4 regions of the Noviherbaspirillum sp. L7-7A genome follow, and region 3 is predicted to be linked to each of the others. Evidence: predicted binding sites of a transcription regulator. Region 3 holds the regulator's gene; each other region holds the start of a gene.
What was found. The regulator sigma-54, encoded in region 3, starts transcription at its own class of promoters, with help from an activator protein. The targets are predictions, from matches to a motif close to TGGCANGNAANCTGCTTT.

Region 1 (4,760 bases), 2.6 Mb from region 3:
CAGCGCCAGGCGCTGCATCAGGTTGCGCAGCTCGCGCACATTCCCTGGCCAGCCATAACTTCGCAGCAGCGGGCCGCAAGCCTGGACTTCCGCATGCAGATTGGCATGCGGCCGCACGCCCAGCGCCGCCAGGGCGTTCTTCAGCAGCCATTCCGCCAGGCCGGTCAGGTCTTCCGGGCGTTCCCGCAACGATGGCAGGCGCAGACGCAGCACCGACAGCCGGTAGAACAGGTCGGCCCGGAAGGCGCCGTCGCGCACCCGGGCGTCGAGGTCGCAGTGGGTCGCGCTGATGATGCGCACATCCACGGGAATCGGCCGGGTGCCGCCTACCCGCATGACCTCGCGTTCTTCCAGCACCCGCAAGAGGCGGGTTTGCAGCGCCAGCGGCATCTCGCCGATTTCATCCAGGAAGAGCGTACCCCGGTGCGCCGCCTCGAACAGGCCCGGACGGCCGCCGCGCCGCGAGCCGGTGAAGGCGCCTTCCTCGTAGCCGAACAGTTCGGATTCCAGCAGCGATTCCGCGATGGCGCCGCAATTGACGGCGACGAAAGGCTTGCCGGCGGCATGGCCGAGCATGCTTTCCCGGTGGATGGCCTGCGCGACAAGCTCCTTGCCGGAACCGGTTTCGCCCTGGATCAGCACGGTTGCCGGCGAGCGGGCATAGAGCATCACCGTCTGGCGCACCGACTGCATGGCGGCGGAGTCGCCGCGCAGGTCCTTCAAGCCGTGGCGGGCACGCAGGGCGGCGCTGACCGTGCCGCTGCGTCCGCGTCCGCTTTCCAGGCGGGTGAAACGGGCGATTTCCAGTGCGTCCTCGAAGGCCTGGCGGATCGAGCCGGCGGAATAGAGGAACACGCCGGCCAGGTCCGCTTCCTCGGCCAGGTCCATGATCAGGCCGGTGCCGACGATGGCTTTCACGCCGGCCGCCTTCAGTTCGCCGATCTGGGTGCGGGCATCCTCAGCGGTGGCATAGGTGCGCTGCGCGATGCGCAGGCCGAATGCCGACTGGAATTCAGTCAGCTGGGGAAACGTGTCCTGGTAGGTAATGATGCCCATCTGCGCCGAGATGCGGCGCGCCCGGGCCAGCGCCTGCATCACGTCGAAACCGCTGGCCCGAGCGACGACTACCGGAACCGGCAGGCGGCTCTTCAGATAGGCGGCATTCGAGCCGGCCGCGATGACCGCGTCGCATCGTTCGTTTTCCAGGCGGGCGCGGATGTGTTCCACCGCTTCCTCGAAACCCAGATTGATCGGCTCGATGACGGCGCGCTCGTCGAATTCCGGCGTGATGTCGCGGAACAGGTGGAAAAGACGGGAGATCGACACCGTCCACAACACCGGCTTGTCTACATGCAGCGATGTTTCATCAAAGCCGGACGCCATGTTTCACTCCTGTTTCAATGTTTCACGTGGTGCCCGGTATTGAAACATATTTGCTGACCGCAGAACAGTTTAGATTTTGTGCCACCCTATGGAAGAGTCATGCAAGGTACTGATTCTTATTTAAAAAATAGAGGAGATGCCGATCTGCGCAAATTCTGGCACGGCCATTGCAATTAAGGCATCCGTACCGTTCCATCTGAAACCTCTTCATTCAGGACCATCATGACATTACGCTCCGCAGGCGCCGCATTCCGGCAAGCCGTCAAGGAAGAATCCCCGCTGCAGGTCATCGGCGCCATCAATGCGAACCATGCGCTGCTGGCCAAGCGCGCGGGCTTTCGCGCCATCTATCTTTCCGGCGGCGGTGTCGCGGCCGGCTCGCTGGGCTTGCCGGACTTGGGCATTTCCAACCTCGACGATGTGCTGACCGACGTGCGCCGTATTACCGACGTCTGCGACCTGCCGCTGCTGGTCGACGTCGACACCGGCTTCGGCTCCTCGGCCTTCAATGTCGCGCGCACCGTCAAGTCCATGATCAAGTTCGGCGCCGCCGCCATGCATATCGAGGACCAGGTCGGCGCCAAGCGCTGCGGCCACCGGCCCAACAAGGAAATCGTCAGCAAGCAGGAAATGGTCGACCGCATCAAGGCTGCGGTGGATGCCCGCACCGACCCGGACTTCGTGATCATGGCCCGCACCGATGCGCTGGCCGTCGAGGGCCTGGAGTCGGCAATCGAGCGGGCGGTGGCCTGCGTCGAGGCCGGCGCCGACATGATCTTCCCGGAAGCCATCACCGAGCTGGCGATGTACAAGCAGTTCGCCCACGCGGTGAAGGTGCCTATCCTGGCCAACATCACCGAGTTCGGCGCCACGCCGCTGTTTACCGTGGAAGAACTGAAAACGGCCGATGTCGGCATCGCGCTGTACCCGCTGTCGGCCTTCCGCGCCATGAACAAGGCCGCCGAGAACGTCTACAACACCGTGCGCCGGGAGGGCACCCAGAAGAATGTGGTCGATACCATGCAGACCCGCATGGAGCTGTATGACCGCATCAACTACCACGACTTCGAGCAAAAGCTCGACGCGCTGTTCGCGCAGCAAAAAGCCCGCTAAGCAGATGAATCAGATCAAGCAGATACAGGAGAAAACAATGAGCGATCAACAAACAGCCGCATTCAAACCGAAGAAATCCGTTGCCCTGTCCGGCGTCACCGCCGGCAATACCGCGCTGTGCACCGTGGGCAAGACCGGCAACGACCTGCACTACCGCGGCTATGACATCCTGGACGTGGCCAATACCTCCGAGTTCGAGGAAATCGCCTACCTGCTGGTGCACGGCAAGCTGCCGACCGCCGGCGAACTGAAGGGCTACAAGGCCAAGCTGCGCTCGCTGCGCGGCATTCCGAGCAACCTGAAGACCGTGCTGGAAGCACTGCCTGCATCGTCCCATCCGATGGACGTGATGCGCACTGCGGTGTCGGTGCTGGGTTGCGTGCTGCCGGAAAAGGATGACCACAACACGCCGGGCGCGCGCGATATCGCCGACCGCCTGATGGCCTCGCTGGGTTCGGCCCTGCTGTACTGGTACCACTACAGCCACAACGGCCGCCGCATCGAGGTCGAGACCGATGACGATTCCATCGGCGGCCACTTCCTGCACCTGCTGCACGGCCATGCGCCCAAGGAGTCCTGGGTCAAGGCGATGCATGTGTCGCTGATCCTGTATGCCGAGCATGAATTCAATGCCTCCACCTTCGCCGGCCGCGTGGTTGCCGGCACCGGCTCGGACATGTATTCGGCCATCACCGGCGCGATCGGCGCGCTGCGCGGCCCCAAGCATGGCGGCGCCAATGAAGTCGCGTTCGAAGTGCAGAAGCGCTACGACAATCCGGACGAGGCCGAGGCCGATGTCAGGAAGCGCGTGGAGAACAAGGAAGTCATCATCGGCTTCGGCCACCCGGTCTACACCATTTCCGATCCGCGCAACGTGGTGATCAAGGAAGTGGCGCGCAACCTGTCGCTGGAATCCGGCTCGACCAAGATGTTCGACATCGCCGACCGCCTGGAAACCGTGATGTGGGACATCAAGAAGATGTTCCCCAACCTCGACTGGTTCTCGGCCGTGTCCTACCACATGATGGGCGTGCCGACCGCGATGTTCACCCCGCTGTTCGTGATCGCCCGTACCTCCGGCTGGGCCGCGCACATCATCGAGCAGCGCATCGACAACAAGATCATCCGCCCGAGCGCCAACTATGTCGGCCCGGAAGATCTGGCCTTCGTGCCCATCAACGACCGCAAGTAAAGCAGGATCATCATGAACCTCGAATATCGCAAGCAGCTTCCCGGCACCGGGCTGGACTATTACGACGCCCGCGCCGCGGTCGACGCCATCAGCCCCGGCGCCTACGACAGGCTGCCCTACACCTCGCGGGTGCTGGCGGAAAACCTGGTGCGCCGCTGCGACCCGGCCATGCTGACCGACTCGCTGAAGCAGCTGATCGAAAGAAAGCGCGACCTGGACTTTCCGTGGTATCCAGCACGCGTGGTGTGCCATGACATCCTGGGCCAGACCGCGCTGGTGGACCTCGCCGGCCTGCGCGACGCCATCGCCGCCCAGGGCGGCGACCCGGCGCTGGTGAACCCGGTGGTGCCGACCCAACTGGTGGTGGACCATTCGCTGGCGGTGGAATGCGGCGGCTTCGATCCCGACGCCTTCAACAAAAACCGCGCCATCGAAGACCGCCGCAATGAAGACCGCTTCGACTTCATCAACTGGACCAAGAAGGCCTTCCGCAATGTCGACGTGATCCCGCCCGGCAACGGCATCCTGCACCAGATCAACCTGGAGCGCATGAGCCCGGTGGTGCAGGTCAAGGACAACGTGGCCTTCCCCGACACCCTTGTCGGCACCGACTCGCATACGCCGATGGTGGATGCGCTGGGCGTGATCGCCATCGGCGTCGGCGGCCTGGAAGCCGAGAGCGTGATGCTGGGCCGGGCGTCGTACATGCGCCTGCCCGACATCATCGGCGTGGAGCTGACCGGCAAACCGCAGCCGGGCATCACCGCCACCGACATCGTGCTGTCGCTGACCGAGTTCCTGCGCAAGTCCAAGGTGGTGTCGTCCTACCTGGAATTCTTCGGCGAGGGCGCGGCGCACCTGACGCTGGGCGACCGCGCAACCATTTCCAACATGGCACCCGAATTCGGCTCGACCGCCGCGATGTTCTACATCGACGAGCAGACCATCCGCTACCTGAAGCTGACCGGCCGCGAGGATGAACTGGTCAGCCTGGTGGAGACCTATGCGAAGGAAACCGGCCTCTGGGCCGACAGCCTGAAGAATGCGGACTACGAGCGGGTGCTGCACTTCG
Region 2 (4,760 bases), on a different contig from region 3:
CTTCTGGCCGGCTGCCGCTAATGCCGGAGGGGTGGACCCGACCCTTTGCTGCCTGTAGGCCCTCCAGAAAGCGGACGCTCAACGTTTGAGATAACCGACATCCTTTCTCCCGGGGCATATCCGATTGATTGAAGGCTGAGGCTTCAGGTGTTCAGCGGAGCCGCCATGCTTGTGCCGTTTACTTGCTTGGTTGAACAGTAGTGAAGACAGTCAATTGAGCAGCAAAAGCACGCATAAAGGCAGGGCGTGCTTCGCCGCGCGCGACATAGGCGGAGAGATTTGGATATTCTTCCAAGATTCCGGAATCTTTCGACCTGAATAGCACCCCCACCATCAAAAGGTCGCCTGCGGTGAAGGTGCCATCGAGCCAGTCGGCATCGCCAAGTCGACGGGAAAGTTCATCAAGCCGTTTGCGGGCGCGATCCTCGACGACAGGCTGGCGTTGTTCATACCAAGGCTTATCACGCTCCTGTAGCATGGCAACTTCGCGATCTACAAGCGGCGGCTCCACCGTGTTGAGCGCGGCGAACATCCATGTGATCGCGCGCCACCTGGCATTCGCATCGTCTGGCAGGAGGCCACCATGGCGCTCCGCAATATGGAACACGATCGCCCCTGATTCGAACAGGGTGAGATCGCCTTTTTCGTAAGTCGGAATCTGACCAAACGGATGAAGAGCGAGATGCGCAGGTTCTTTCATTTCACTGAACGATACAAGACGGACGTCGTATGGCTGATTCATTTCCTCAAGTGCCCAGCGAACGCGCATGTCACGTGCCTGTCCCGTGCCGTGATCCGGAGATTGCTCAAAGGCGGTAATGATAGGGGTCATTGGAAGACTCTGGGTGATACGCACAGAAGCATTTTGCGGCCAAGTTTTTGTTTTGAAAAGAGTGATTCGACATAGCCCTAATTAGACAGACACTGCATATACGAACAGCGTGACCCGAGCCGTTGAAGGACCGGGTGTTGGTTTCATGGAGGAAATACTAGCCGTTCGCTCAGCGATTGTTCACTCCGCGCCGATGCGTTACGTCAATTGTCGATATAACAGCGAATGTCTGCTATCAAGCGGCGTAGGCCGCTACGCAATGGCTGGAAATGGCCGACTGCTGCCGCAACTCGTGAGTCGTAAGTTACTGATAGCAGGCACCCACAGATGCGCAAGCGTGCTAGGAACACATCACAACATATAACTCGAAAAAGTCCCTGTTCGAAACCGCATGACAAGAAATGAAGTTGTCGAAAAACTTGACAGTTTCACCTAAGAATTTAGTTTCAAAAAATCAAGTCATTGAATAAAAACAATATATTTCCGGTGGCACATTTTATGCCTACTACCGGTTAGCCCAGTCCAGTGGCTTATTAAAAACGACAATTTTCCCAGGGAGTATTTATGAAAACACTCAAAACCTTCACGGCAATCGCAGCATTGGCCTGCGCTGCAACTACAATCCCGGCCCATGCAACCTTGACCACCTATACTGACCTAGCAGCTTTCCAAGCTGCTGCTGGTCTAACTACTGTTGAGACATTTTCATCCGCCACGGTCGGTTTCAGCACGGCTAACTATGCTGGTTCGTTCAAAGGATTTAGCCTTTCAACTGTTGCTAACGGCGATAACTCAGGTATTTCGACCGGGTCATTGTCTTGGGGTGACGATACCGCTATCCCGTCGAACTTTGCAGGTCAAAACTTCTACGGTTGGGGCGACAGCGGTGATGGATATGTGGGACCGACCACCTTGTTCACGTTTGACAACGCCGTAACGGCGTTTGGTTTCGACTGGTTCGACACTGACTATACCGACAGCTATTCTGTAACTATAAACGGCCTCACCGAGACAGTATTTAATACATTATCGAGCGGGTTTTTTGGCGTCGTTGGCACGGATAACGAAAGTTTCACGTCAGCGTCTATTCAGACCGCCTATTTCGGAGGTTTTATTTCAACAGAAGGCTTGGATAATGTGCGCGTTTCAGCCGTTCCTGAACCCACTGGCGTGGCTCTTTTCGGGATCGCTCTGGTTGGTCTCATAACAGCTCGCCGTCGCTCACGCGGCTAGTAGCGTTTGCTCTTCATCCTCCAAAGAGCACGCATTGCCTGATCGCCACCTTATGTTTCCCGGTGGCGATATTTTTACATCGCGCTAAATGGCGTAGGCGAAAGCAAATTTGCCTAGAGACGTGCCCTTAAAAAAGAAGCTCGCCTAACTGTGGGAGCGCTAAAGTCTCAACTAATTGCCCTGTCAACCGGCTTTACTCTCTTCTTTTCATAAATATAGATAAAAAAGTCGACTGGGCTCAGTTGCTGACGGTTGGCAGGCTTTAAGCTTTCTGGATTGTGGAGTGGGGATGCCTTTAGGGAGATTGTGATCGCTGCGTACAGACCCGCCTAGCAAGGTTGTATAGGGTACAGTCCGTCATGACATCTGGGTCATAACTGGATGCAGCAGCGAAAAGCTAACCCACTTGCCACGCACCTTGGAAGCTAACCCGGCGGCAATCAATTGCCGGTGATGGCAAGCCTATGCACCCATTCAAGCTGATGCGTATGATGCCGTGCGACGGACGGCATGGATTATTCTTGCCAAGCAGTTGCTACTTTAACCGACAGGCTATAGCGAACAACGAATGTCGCAGTTCGACCCATTGGCGCCCTTCGATCGTATCTTTCCAATGTCTGCTCCACATTGGAAACCGGCCGTTCTTAATTCATATGTGTGCATGTCAAGCAATCCACTTGCTGTACCCTGACTACCAGCTTCTTCGCCCGCCGCTATGCCATCAAGACGGCTAGTTCCATACATCTAGCAAAAGTCCACCTTTCTTATTACTGTCGCCTGAGTAGCTCGTCATAGGTATGCGCTATATCATTCGTCGCGGAGCATAGCGACGAAGCGGTGCCGAATTAGAACTGGTCTTCTGCCAGCGCCATTACGCCAACGCTGCCGCCGACGATGGCAGCGCGGCAGGACGAGGCCTGCGACAGCAGATAATCGGCAAAGAAGCGCGCCGTGGCGATCTTGGCCTGGTAGAAGCGCGCATCGCCCTCGCCCGCATCCAGCTTCTTCTGCGCAATCAACGCCGCGCGCGCCATCTGCCAGCCGCACAGCACGATGCCAGCCATCTTCAGGTAGGGCACGCTGCCCGCGAACACTCCCTTGATGTCGGACTTCATGTTGCCCACAATGTACTCCACCACCTCTTCCAGCGCCCGTGAGCCGGCGGCCAGCTGGTTGCGGATCGCCGCCAGGTCGCCGCCGCCGGCCGATTCCAGTTCGGCCTCGGTGCGCCGCACCTGCGCCAGGATGGCGCGGGCGGTGGCGCCGCCGTCGCGCACGGTCTTGCGGCCGACCAGGTCGTTGGCCTGGATCGCGGTAGTGCCTTCATAAATGGTCAGGATGCGGGCGTCGCGGTAGAACTGCGCCGCGCCGGTTTCCTCGATGAAGCCCATGCCGCCATGCACCTGCACGCCGGTCGAGGCGACGTCGATCGACATCTCGGTCGACCAGCCCTTGACGATGGGCACCATGAATTCATAGAAGGCCTGGTTCTCGCTGCGTGTTGCGGCATCGGCATGATGATGGGCCGCGTCATAGGCGGCGGCCGTGACATAGGACAGCGCGCGGGCGCCTTCGGTCTGGGCGCGCATCGCCATCAGCATGCGCCGCACGTCAGGATGGTGAATGATCGCCACCGGGCCGGCCGAACCGGCCAGGTCACGCGACTGCACCCGGTCGCGGGCATAAGCCACCGCCTTCTGGTAAGCCGTCTCGGCCACCGCCACGCCCTGCATGCCGACCGCAAAACGGGCCGCGTTCATCATGATGAACATGTATTCCAGGCCGCGGTTCTCTTCGCCAACCAGGGTGCCGATCGCGCCGCCATGGTCGCCGAACTGCAGCACGGCCGTCGGGCTGGCCTTGATGCCCAGCTTGTGCTCGATCGACACGCAATGCACGTCGTTGCGCGCGCCCAGGCTGCCGTCGGCATTGACCAGGAACTTCGGCACCACGAACAGGGAAATGCCCTTCACCCCTTCCGGCGCGTCCGGCGTGCGCGCCAGCACCAGGTGGATGATGTTCTCGGCCATGTCATGCTCGCCGTAGGTGATGTAGATCTTGGTGCCGGAAATCTTGTAGGTGCCGTCGCCCTGCGGCACTGCGCGGGTGCGCACCAGGGCCAGGTCGGAGCCGGCCTGCGGCTCGGTCAGGTTCATGGTACCGGTCCACTTGCCCGAGATCAGGTTGGCCAGGTAGGTATTCTTCTGCTCGTCGCTGCCGGCGGTGAGCAGCGCCTCGATCGCGCCGTCGGTCAGCAAGGGGCACAGCGCGAACGACAGGTTGGCCGAGTTCAGCATCTCGATGCAGGGCGTGGCCACCAGCTTAGGCAGGCCCTGTCCGCCGAATTCGACCGGATGCTGCACGCCCTGCCAGCCGGCTTGGCCAAAGGCATGGAAAGCCTCCTTGAAGCCGGGCGTGGTGACGACGTCGCCATTCTTCCAGGCGCTGGGATCGCGGTCGCCGGCCACGTTCAGCGGCGCCACGACCTCGCCGCAGAACTTCGCATTCTCCTCCAGCACCGCTTCCACGGTTTCGGGCGTGGCATCCTCGCAGTCGGGCAGGGACTGGACGGCCGGCAGGTTGGCCAGTTCATTGACCACGAACAGCATGTCCTTCAGGGGGGCGACATAGCTCATGTTTTTGCCTTCAAAAATTCTAACAACATCGTGGAAGGGCTGGGGGCTCAAGGGAGTGC
Region 3 (4,760 bases):
ATGGTTTGTCCAGTCAGCCCCAGCCACACGCCCAGCTTGCCTGGCAGACGGGAAAGGAAATAGCCGCCGCCTACATCCGGGAACAGACCGATATGCACTTCAGGCATCGCCATCGCGGTCTTGTCAGTCACGATGCGTAACTGGCTCTGTGCGCTACCTTGCGATATTCCCATGCCGCCGCCCATGACAATCCCGTCCATCAGCGCAATGTATGGCTTGCTGTAATGATGAATCAGGTGATTCAGTGCGTATTCTTCGGTGAAGAAATCTTCCAGCAATGCGCTGCCGCCAGCGGGACCCGCCGTGCCGACTTCATGAAAGAACCGGATGTCGCCACCCGCACAGAAAGCCCGTTGGCTGCTTGATCGTATGACGACTGCGAAGACATCCTCGTTGGCTTGCCATTCACGCAGAAGCGCAGTGAGCGCTCTTATCATGTCCAGCGATAAGGCATTCAATGCCTTGGCCCGATCAAGGGTCATGAAACCGATATGGTTTCTTATTGTGCCGGTAAGGTGTCCGCTCATATTGGCCTGGTCAAAAGCGCCTGACAAAAATGCCTTTGCCATCCTTAAAGCCAGACCACCTGTGCCGGCCGTCTCCAGGAAATTCCCTTGTGCTTCGTTGTCAGGCGCGTTAATGAAGGTGCATAGTTTAGCAACATTCAGGAAACGCAGCCTGATGTGAACCGGCCTCCGAGCGTGCGGATACCGGTCTGCAGAAATTTAATGTGCTGCGCTTGCCTTGGCCAGAACCACAGTCCAGCGATTGAACAGCAGCATTTGCAGGTGGCCGGGATCATCGCCAGGGCGGCAATCAATGATGGGATTGACGCTGTATTGATTTTTCCGCACTTCGCGGCGGATCCGCATTTCTCGGCGGCCTACGCGCAGCATGAAGCCGGCTGGTGCCTGATCGAGGTAAAGGGGATTGCTTGCGGTAGTATTGAATTGCGCCATGACGTCTTCTCCAGGGCAGAAACGTTGAACATGGCGTTAATGTATCACAAGTACTGTATGTATAAACAGTATTTTCGAACTGTGGTTTTTTATGCAAGGCGCTTGGAGCGCCCTGCGTTCATGCATTTTACGGGAATGCGCTGTGTGGCTCAGGCAGCCGGTGCCGCCGCGGTGCCGTCACTATCTTCCTCGATCATGCGCTTGATGCCGGCATGCTGATGGTCCTGGATCCTGGTCTTGTATTTCAAGACCTGGCGATCGAGCTTGTCGATCAGCGTATCAATGGCGGCGTACAGGTCCTGCGCAATGCTGGCCACATGCACATCCTTGCCCCGTAGCCTCAGGGTGATCTCGGCGCGCTGGCGCCTTTCTTTCTCAGGGAGATTATCAACGGCCAAGATGACCGCTATATCAATGACATGGTCGAAATGGCGCTTGATCCGCTCAAGCTTGCCTTGCACGTATTCACGAATTGCGGGAGTCACTTCGAGATGATGTCCACTGATGGTGAGATTCATACTACGCTCCTGTGAAAGGCCGGCAGAGGTTTCACTGAAGATGAAACATGTCAGCGAGTTACATGCTGCAAAAAACTACAAGGACTTGCGCAGGTTGACTGGAGGGATCTTCAGGGCTTCCCGATATTTTGCGACGGTACGGCGTGCCACGACCATACCCTGTTCCGCCAGCATTTCTGCGATGCGACTATCGGAAAATGGATTCTTCGGGTCTTCGGCTCCTATGAGTTGTTTGATCAACGCCCGGATTGCAGTCGATGAGGCTTCGCCGCCTGCATCGGTTGCAACATGGCTGCCAAAGAAGTACTTCAACTCGAACATGCCATGCGGCGTGAGCATGTATTTCTGTGTTGTCACACGCGAGATGGTGCTTTCGTGTAAACCCAGTGTATCAGCTATTTCTCGTAACACAAGAGGTCGCATTGCCACGGCGCCATGAGAGAAAAAATTGCGCTGGCGGTCCACAATCGCCTGGGCCACGCGCAGGATGGTATCGAAACGCTGGCGCATGTTCTTGATCAGCCATTTCGCTTCCTGCAGCTGTGAACTCATCGAGCCTTCGCCCTTGCTCTGCTTGAGGATGTTGGCATACAGCGCATTGACGCGCAGGCGCGGCATCACCTCGTGATTCAGTGTCACCTGCCAGCCGTTCTTGCCGCGCTTGACGATCACGTCGGGCACGACATAGTCGGATGCGTCGCTGGCGAACATGGCCCCAGGATGCGGATTGCATTGCCGGATCACTACCTGGGCCTCGCGCAGGTCCTCCTCGTCGCAGTCCAGGGATTTTTTCAACTTGTTGAAGTCGCGCTGGGCAAACAGCTGCAAGTGCTTCTCGACGATCTGCAGCGCGGTGCGGCGCGTCACCATGGGAACGCGGGGCATGCGCCTGATCTGCAGCGCCAGGCATTCCGACGCGTCGCGCGCGCCGACGCCGGGCGGGTCGAAGCTTTGCAAGAGCTTCAGCGCCATCGACAGCTCCTCGATCTCGACTTCCAGTTCCTCCGGCAGTCGCGCGTGGATCTCCTCCAGCGGCTCGGTCAGATAACCGTTGTCATCCAGCGCATCGATGACCAGTTCAACCAGTGCGCGGTCGCGCGGATTCTGGACGGTCACGCGCATCTGTTCCAGCAGATGCTCGCGCAGGGTCAGCTCATGCGCTTCCATCTGGGGACGGGCGTCGTCGTCTTCCGGCGCCTTGGACGTCCGCGCAACGTCGTCGAAACTCCAGTCGGCATCGGCGCCGCTATCGCTGCTTTCGCCGCCGCCTTCGCCGGCCTCGAAGCCGCCTTCGCCTTCCGCGGAAGGGGCGGCATCGGAAGCGGGTGCGTCGCTGCTTGGCGTGGAGGTGGGTGCGCTGCTGACGGAGCCGTCGGCCAGCAGCCTGATCGAATGGTCAAGCGGATCATCCAGACGTTCAAGCAGCGGATTCTCCGACAGGATCTGTTCCAGTTCCTGATGCAGTTCCAGCGTTGAGAGCTGCAGCAGCCGGATCGACTGCTGCAGTTGCGGCGTCAGCGCAAGATGCTGGGATACGCGGAGTTGAAGTGTCTGTTTCATTTGTGCCTTTTCTTACATCCGGAAGTGCTCGCCGAGATAGACGCGGCGCACCGACTCGTCGGCAATGATGTCGTCCGGGCGGCCGCTGGCCAGCACCACGCCCTGATTGATGATGTAGGCATGGTCGCAAATGCCCAGCGTCTCGCGGACATTGTGGTCCGTTATAAGCACGCCGATATTGCGCTCCTTGAGGAAACGCACGATGCGCTGGATTTCGATGACGGCGATCGGATCGACGCCGGCAAAGGGCTCGTCCAGAAGGATGAAGCGCGGGCTGGTGGCCAGGGCGCGCGCGATTTCTACACGCCTGCGTTCACCGCCGGACAGCGACATCGCCTGGTTGTCACGCAGCTTTTCGATCTGCAGTTCGGAGAGCAGGGCATTGAGCCGGTTCGCGATCTGCTCCTTCGACAGCGGCTTGCCCTCGTAGCGCTGCAGCTCCAGCACCGCGCGGATGTTTTCCTCGACGGTGAGCTTGCGAAATACCGAGGCTTCCTGCGGCAGGTAGGACAGGCCCAGCACAGCGCGGCGGTGGATAGGCAGGCGCGAGATGTCGACGCCGTCCACGTCGATGGTGCCGGCGTCGGAGGGCACCAGGCCGACGATCATGTAGAACGACGTGGTCTTGCCGGCGCCATTCGGGCCGAGCAGTCCCACCACCTGGCCGCTTTCGACATGCAGGGAGACGTCGCGCACCACCTGGCGCGCGCCATAACTCTTCTGCAGGCCCTGCACGTTGAGGATGCTGTTTTCCATCTCAAGGCGCCCTGGTGTCGTTGCGTGGCTGGATGATGGCCTTGATGCGGCCGGCGCCGGCCTTGCTGTTGCTGCTGGGCGTGTTGTTGACCGAGTAGAACTCCTGCTTGCTGTCGTAGGAAATGAATTCGCCTTCGACCTCGTCGGTCGGACTGGCGCCTTCCAGCAGGCGAATCCTGGCGCTGACGTAGAACTTCGCGACCTCGGTCTTGGTGTCGTACTCGATGCGGTCGGCGGCTTCGCCTTCTATCCAGAGATTGGGGCCGCCATCGCGTTTCTGCCGGAAGGTGGCCTTCTCGCCGCGCTTGGCGTAGACCGTGGCGTACTGGTAGCCGGCCGGGTCCTGGGTGACGACCATGCGGTCGGCCTTCAGGATCAGGGTGCCGCGCGTGAGCACGACATTGCCGGTAAAGGTGTTGATCTGCTTGACGTCGTCGTAGGCCATCTGGTTGGCCTCGATGTTGGTGGGCTTGGTCATGTCGGCCTTTTCAGCCAGCGAGCTGCCTGCCGCGGCCATGCCTATCAGCAGAATGAACCATGCGTGGAGTTGTTTCATCACTCTTCTCTAAGGTAATGCGTTGTTGATTTTCCAGTCGCGCTTTCAGCGGATGGCGGTCTGGCGCGGCGGCAGGGTTGCCTGCACCCGGCTGGCCAGGCTGAGTTCGCCGGTGGCATTGTTGGCTACCATGCCGGCGCCGTTGAGCGTCGAGCCGCCCAGGGTAAGGCGCACCGGCTTGTCGGTGCGCATGATGTCTTCGTCGGGCAATACCATCAGGTAGTCGGACTCCAGATGGAAATTTTCCGCCTGCGGCGTTTTCGGGCGATCCAGCTTGACATTGTCGTACATGTGAATCTTGACGCCGCCCGGTTCGACGATAGCCCGCTCCGAGCGCGCTGTCATTGGCGGCCTCTCGCGGGCAAGGCTGTTAATGACGGGCAAATCGATCGTATGCGTGTCGTCGGCCGG
Region 4 (4,760 bases), on a different contig from region 3:
GTGCCGCGCCGGGGCAGTCTGCGCGGGCCGGTCCCAGCATGTCAGAGCCTTGCCGGGCGTCATGCAGTATAAGGTACCCGTCCGGAAGTAACAGTGCTTATCGGCGGCCCTGGTCAGCGTGCTGCCGCGTTGCCACCCTTGCAGCGCCTGCCTGTGGCAGCCCGGGCGCCCTGCATCGCAACTGGCCAGAGTCAAATTTATCTCATCATGTCTCTTGCAAAATTGCTTGAACCGTACGGCACAGGCAAAAAAACCACAGCCGCAAAGCGCCGTGGTTTCTCATTACGTCTATACGCGCCGCCCATGCAGGCGGCGGGCATCATCAGGCTTGCTTACGACGACGGGACAAGCCCAGGCCCAGCAGGCCCAGACCAATCATGGCCACGGTTGCCGGTTCCGGCACTTCCGAGGAACCACCGAAGATCACGTCGAGCGAACCGTTGATGACTTGGGTGCCGGTCGGGTTGAAGTTGTTGAGCTGGCCCGACTGGAAGGAAATGTTATAGAACGGGTTGGGCGCAACAAAATACTCGCTGCCGGCGCCGGTCAGGTTGAACGTCGACGAGGCGCCGAAGCTGCCGCAGTTGATGCCTTTGGTGGCGCCGCAGGTGCTCAGGCTGGGGTCGAGGCGGCCTTCGCCGGAGGTTGGGGTGCCGGTAGCGATCAGCACGTCATCCGCATTGTTGCTGGTAGTGAAACCCAGTGCGCCATTGGTTGGCTGACCGAACTGGGTGTTGGCCTGCGCGTCGGCAAACAGGCTCAGGCTGCCGCCCGGCGCGAAGCTGAATACGGTGCCGGATGCGGTGGTGTTGAAGGTGCCGGTGCCTTGGTACAGCGCGTACAGGCCGTACTGGCTGGACGACGTGCTACCAAGCTGGCTGGCCAGTGGGGTGGAACCATTGTTACCGACAAACTGGCCGGCATTCCACTTCAGGGACACATTGAAGGTGCCGCTGGTTTCGGAGCCGGCGAAGGTGATGACTTCCACGTAGTTGCCGGTGATCTTGTCGGCGTTGACGGTCTGAGCCAGGGCACCGGCGATGGCGCCTTCGTTTACAGTGAAGTCAGGGAAGCTCTGTGCCATGGCGCCCGAGCTGGCAGCGAAGGAGGCGGTTACTGCGCATGCGATCAGGGTCTTGCGAATTGCGTTTTTCATTTTTCCGGTTCCAGTTTGATTAATTATGGCGAGATTGCTCTCATGGACTAATCAGCAGGAAACGTGCCAAGTTGCCAACATTTTTTAAAATCAACGACTTAACAAGTTACTGAATGTAACTAGTTTCATTATTGTAAATTTATTCGACACAACAATTTTACAATGCGCACGAAATAACAAGAATGTATGTGCGATCGCGCACGTAATTACATAAATTTCCTGATTTCCTGGCATTTCTGACCTACTCACCGGGTGACTCACCATGCTTTCCGGATTCTGGCGGCTAGGAACCAGAGAATGTGAACATGGAAAATTTAATATTTTTTACGAGATTAATATTCCTAATTCCGATTACCCAGGAAACATGTTTTGACTGCTCGACGAATTCTCCTCTCCGTATTGCGCAATTTAAACATCCGATTGCCATCTTTATGGCTTTTCCATTTACACAATACCGATAATTCCTCGTCCTATTCCATCGGTGTTTTCAATCAAATCCCCGTCATCGCTTTTCCGGCAGACTGTCCCGTTACTCGACAGGTGAATGACCATGAATCGACGGTGGGAACTGGATCTGCTCCGGGGCTTCATGCTGGTAATGATGTTCACCACGCATCTGCCGACCCGGTTTTCCGACAAGCTCGGCCAGCCTTTCGGCTATGTGTCAGCTGCCGAGGGTTTCGTGATGCTGTCAGCCTTCATGGCAGGCCTGATCTACACCGGACGGGCGCAGAAGGCCGGGATACCGGCGATGAAGAAAGCCTTCTTCCGGCGCGTTACCACCGTGTATGCCTGCCACGCCACCCTGCTACTGTTCCTGTTTTCGGCCATTGCACTGCTCGGCCTGAAGCTCGACCAACCGGCGCTGACCAACCTGATCGGCTTTTACCTGTCCGACCCATGGGCCGCCCTGCCGGGCGCGCTGCTGCTGATCTACAATCCGCCGCTGCTCGACATCCTTCCGCTCTACATCCTGCTGCTGTTCGCTAGCCCCTTCGTGCTGGCCTTTGCGATGCAGCGCGGCTGGACCGGCGTGTTCGTCATCAGCGTGGCGCTGTGGGCATGCGGCCAGTTCCCGCTGTCGCAGGGGCTGTACGAAGTGCTGGCGCGCCATATCGGGCTGCGGGTGCCGTTTAGCGAAACCGGCTCGTTTGAAACCCTGTCGTGGCAATTCCTCTGGCTGTTCGGGCTGTGGATGGGCGCCGCCACCGCGCAGGGCCGACTGGATCACCGCAAACCCTTTCCGCAGGCCCTGCTGGCGGGCGCCGTCCTGGTGGTGCTAGTCTGCCTCATCTGGCGCCATACGGCGGGGCAGATTCCGGTGCCGGGACATGCCGAATCCCTGATCAATCAGCTCTTTGACAAATGGAAACTGGGGCCGCTGCGCATGCTGAACCTGTTCGCACTGCTGGTGGTGATCATGCATGTCGGGCCGCGCCTGAGCGAGCGGCTGCCACGTATCGGCTTCCTGGAAAAGCTGGGGTCGGCCTCGCTGCCGGTGTTCTGCATGCACCTGGTGGTGGTGCTTGCGGCGCTGACGATTGCCGGGGAGTACCGTCCAGGCCGGCCATTGCTGCTGGATGTGCTGATGATGGCGGCCGGCTTGGCTGCGCTGTATGCCACCGCACTGGTCACCCTGTACATCGACCGCGAGGAGCAACAGCGCATGCTGGCGGCGCGCAAGGAGCAGGAACTGCAGCGCGCCCGGCGCAGCCAGACCCGAGCCGCCAGTGCGGCCGAATCCGACCTGCCTACCTGAGCGACGGCGAGATCAGGTCGTGCCACAGCGCATAGCCGGCCTGGTTCAGATGCAGCCTGTCTTCCCGGAACAGTTCGGCGCGCGGCGCGCCACGGCTGTCGAGCATAGGCGTGAAGACATCGATATAGCGGGCATTGTCCAGCTGCGACACATAGTCGCTGATCAGGGCATTGGTGGCGCGGATGTCGTCCAGCATGCCGGCACGGGCAATGCTCGGCTTGATTGATACATAGGCGATGCGGGTAGCCGGCAGGGCGGCGCGCACGCCCTCGACGAAGCGGGTGAAGCTCTTCAGCACCTGTTCCGGCCGGCGGCCTTCGGCCAAGTCGTTCTCGCCGGCATAGATCACAACCGTGCGCGGTTTGTAGGGAATCACCAGGCGGCTCAGGTGGGCGGCGCAGTCTTCCATGCGGGAACCGCCGAAGCCGCGCTTGACCACGATGGGCGCGGTGTTGAACTGCTGTTCCAGGTTGTCCCAGAGGCGTATCGACGAACTGCCGACGAACAGCACGCCGCCCGGCGCCGGCATCTGTTGCTTATCAGCATTGGCGAAAGCGTCGAAGCTCGAAGTCCACCTGGGATCGATGGCGGCCTGAAGCCCGGCCGCGCTGCTCTGGCCCAGAGCCGGCTGCGCCAACCCCATGGCGAGTACAAGGGATACCACTGCCCGATAAATGGCAATCATTGCAAACCTTTAATTTAATTCAACCGGATCTTGCCGCATTTTGGGACGGCTCGCCAATATTAAAGGCAAGTGCTTGAAATAGATGAAAAAATTGTGATTTTTTTCATGCAATGACGTTGCTTTACCGTGCATACAGGCCAATCAGGCTACGGTTGCGTGCCCATTACTTCGATTGCAGGCGTGCGCCCGGCGTCTGTCGCGCGTTAAAGATGGGGAAGACGCGTGTGGCCGCGTCTCCCCGTTTTTCCCTTCAGGCAGCATCCTTCAGATAACCCACCTTGGCGGGGTCGCGCATCCTTAAGCAGACCACGAAGGCGATCGCACACATCGCCGTCACATACCAATAGAAGCTGGCTTCGTGCCCGGCCGACTTGAGCCACAGCGCAACATACTCGGCCGAGCCGCCGAAGATGGCATTGCCCAGCGCATAGGAAAGGCCGACGCCAAGCGCCCTGATTTCCGGCGAGAACATCTCCGAGTTGATTAGCCCGCTGATGGAGGTATAGAAGCTGACGATGGCCAGCGCGCCGAGTACCAGCACGAATGCGGCATAAGGGCTGCGCACGCCGGCCAGCGCATAGAGGATAGGCACGGTGCATAGCGTGGCCAGGCCGCCGAACCAGGGCATCGACGTGCGGCGCCCGATGCGGTCAGACAGCGCGCCGAAGAGCGGCTGCATCAGCATGTAGACAAATAGCGCGCAGGTCATAACCAGGCTGGCGGTCTTGGCATACATGCCGGCCGTGTTGACAAGGTACTTCTGCATGTAGGTGGTGAAGGTGTAGAAGATCAGCGAGCCCCGGCGGTGAAGGCGATCACGGTGAAGAAGGCACCCTTGCGCTGCATCAGGCCGGCGAAACTGCCGGCCTCCTTGGCGCCACGGCTCTCGGCGGTGGAAGTCTCGGACAGGGTGCGGCGCAGGTAAAGCGCTACCAGTGCGGCCAGCGCGCCTAGCACGAAGGGGATGCGCCAGCCCCAGTCGCGCAGTTGTTCCGTGGTGAGCAACTGCTGCAGCACCACCAGCACCAGCACTGCCAGCAACTGGCCGCCGATCAGGGTCACGTACTGGAAGGATGCGAAGAAACCGCGCCGCCCCTTTAGCGCCACTTCGGTCATGTAGGTCGCGCTGGTGCCGTATTCACCGCCGACCGACAAGCTCT

Region 1: the regulator sigma-54 is predicted to act here: its motif matches at 1,540-1,557, upstream of prpB (methylisocitrate lyase).
Region 2: the regulator sigma-54 is predicted to act here: its motif matches at 1,320-1,337, upstream of KTQ42_RS19710 (PEP-CTERM sorting domain-containing protein).
Region 4: the regulator sigma-54 is predicted to act here: its motif matches at 1,208-1,225, upstream of pepA (flocculation-associated PEP-CTERM protein PepA).

What each region holds. Positions count from the first base shown of each region.
Region 1 is NZ_JAHQRJ010000001.1:1,166,467-1,171,226, forward strand. It holds gene prpR (propionate catabolism operon regulatory protein PrpR) at 1-1,383, opposite strand, end outside; gene prpB (methylisocitrate lyase) at 1,606-2,496, shown strand; gene prpC (2-methylcitrate synthase) at 2,534-3,688, shown strand; gene acnD (Fe/S-dependent 2-methylisocitrate dehydratase AcnD) at 3,701-4,760, shown strand, end outside.
Region 2 is NZ_JAHQRJ010000002.1:312,164-316,923, forward strand. It holds gene KTQ42_RS19705 (glutathione S-transferase family protein) at 179-832, opposite strand; gene KTQ42_RS19710 (PEP-CTERM sorting domain-containing protein) at 1,397-2,065, shown strand; gene KTQ42_RS19715 (acyl-CoA dehydrogenase) at 2,911-4,701, opposite strand.
Region 3 is NZ_JAHQRJ010000001.1:3,746,186-3,750,945, forward strand. It holds gene KTQ42_RS17090 (enoyl-CoA hydratase/isomerase family protein) at 1-527, opposite strand, end outside; gene KTQ42_RS17095 (hypothetical protein) at 726-959, opposite strand; gene raiA (ribosome-associated translation inhibitor RaiA) at 1,109-1,477, opposite strand; gene KTQ42_RS17105 (RNA polymerase factor sigma-54) at 1,553-3,037, opposite strand; gene lptB (LPS export ABC transporter ATP-binding protein) at 3,050-3,793, opposite strand; gene lptA (lipopolysaccharide transport periplasmic protein LptA) at 3,795-4,349, opposite strand; gene lptC (LPS export ABC transporter periplasmic protein LptC) at 4,395-4,760, opposite strand, start outside.
Region 4 is NZ_JAHQRJ010000002.1:77,171-81,930, reverse strand. It holds gene pepA (flocculation-associated PEP-CTERM protein PepA) at 323-1,156, opposite strand; gene opgC (OpgC domain-containing protein) at 1,707-2,915, shown strand; gene KTQ42_RS18560 (SGNH/GDSL hydrolase family protein) at 2,908-3,600, opposite strand; partial or broken gene KTQ42_RS18555 (MFS family transporter) at 3,851-4,760, opposite strand, start outside.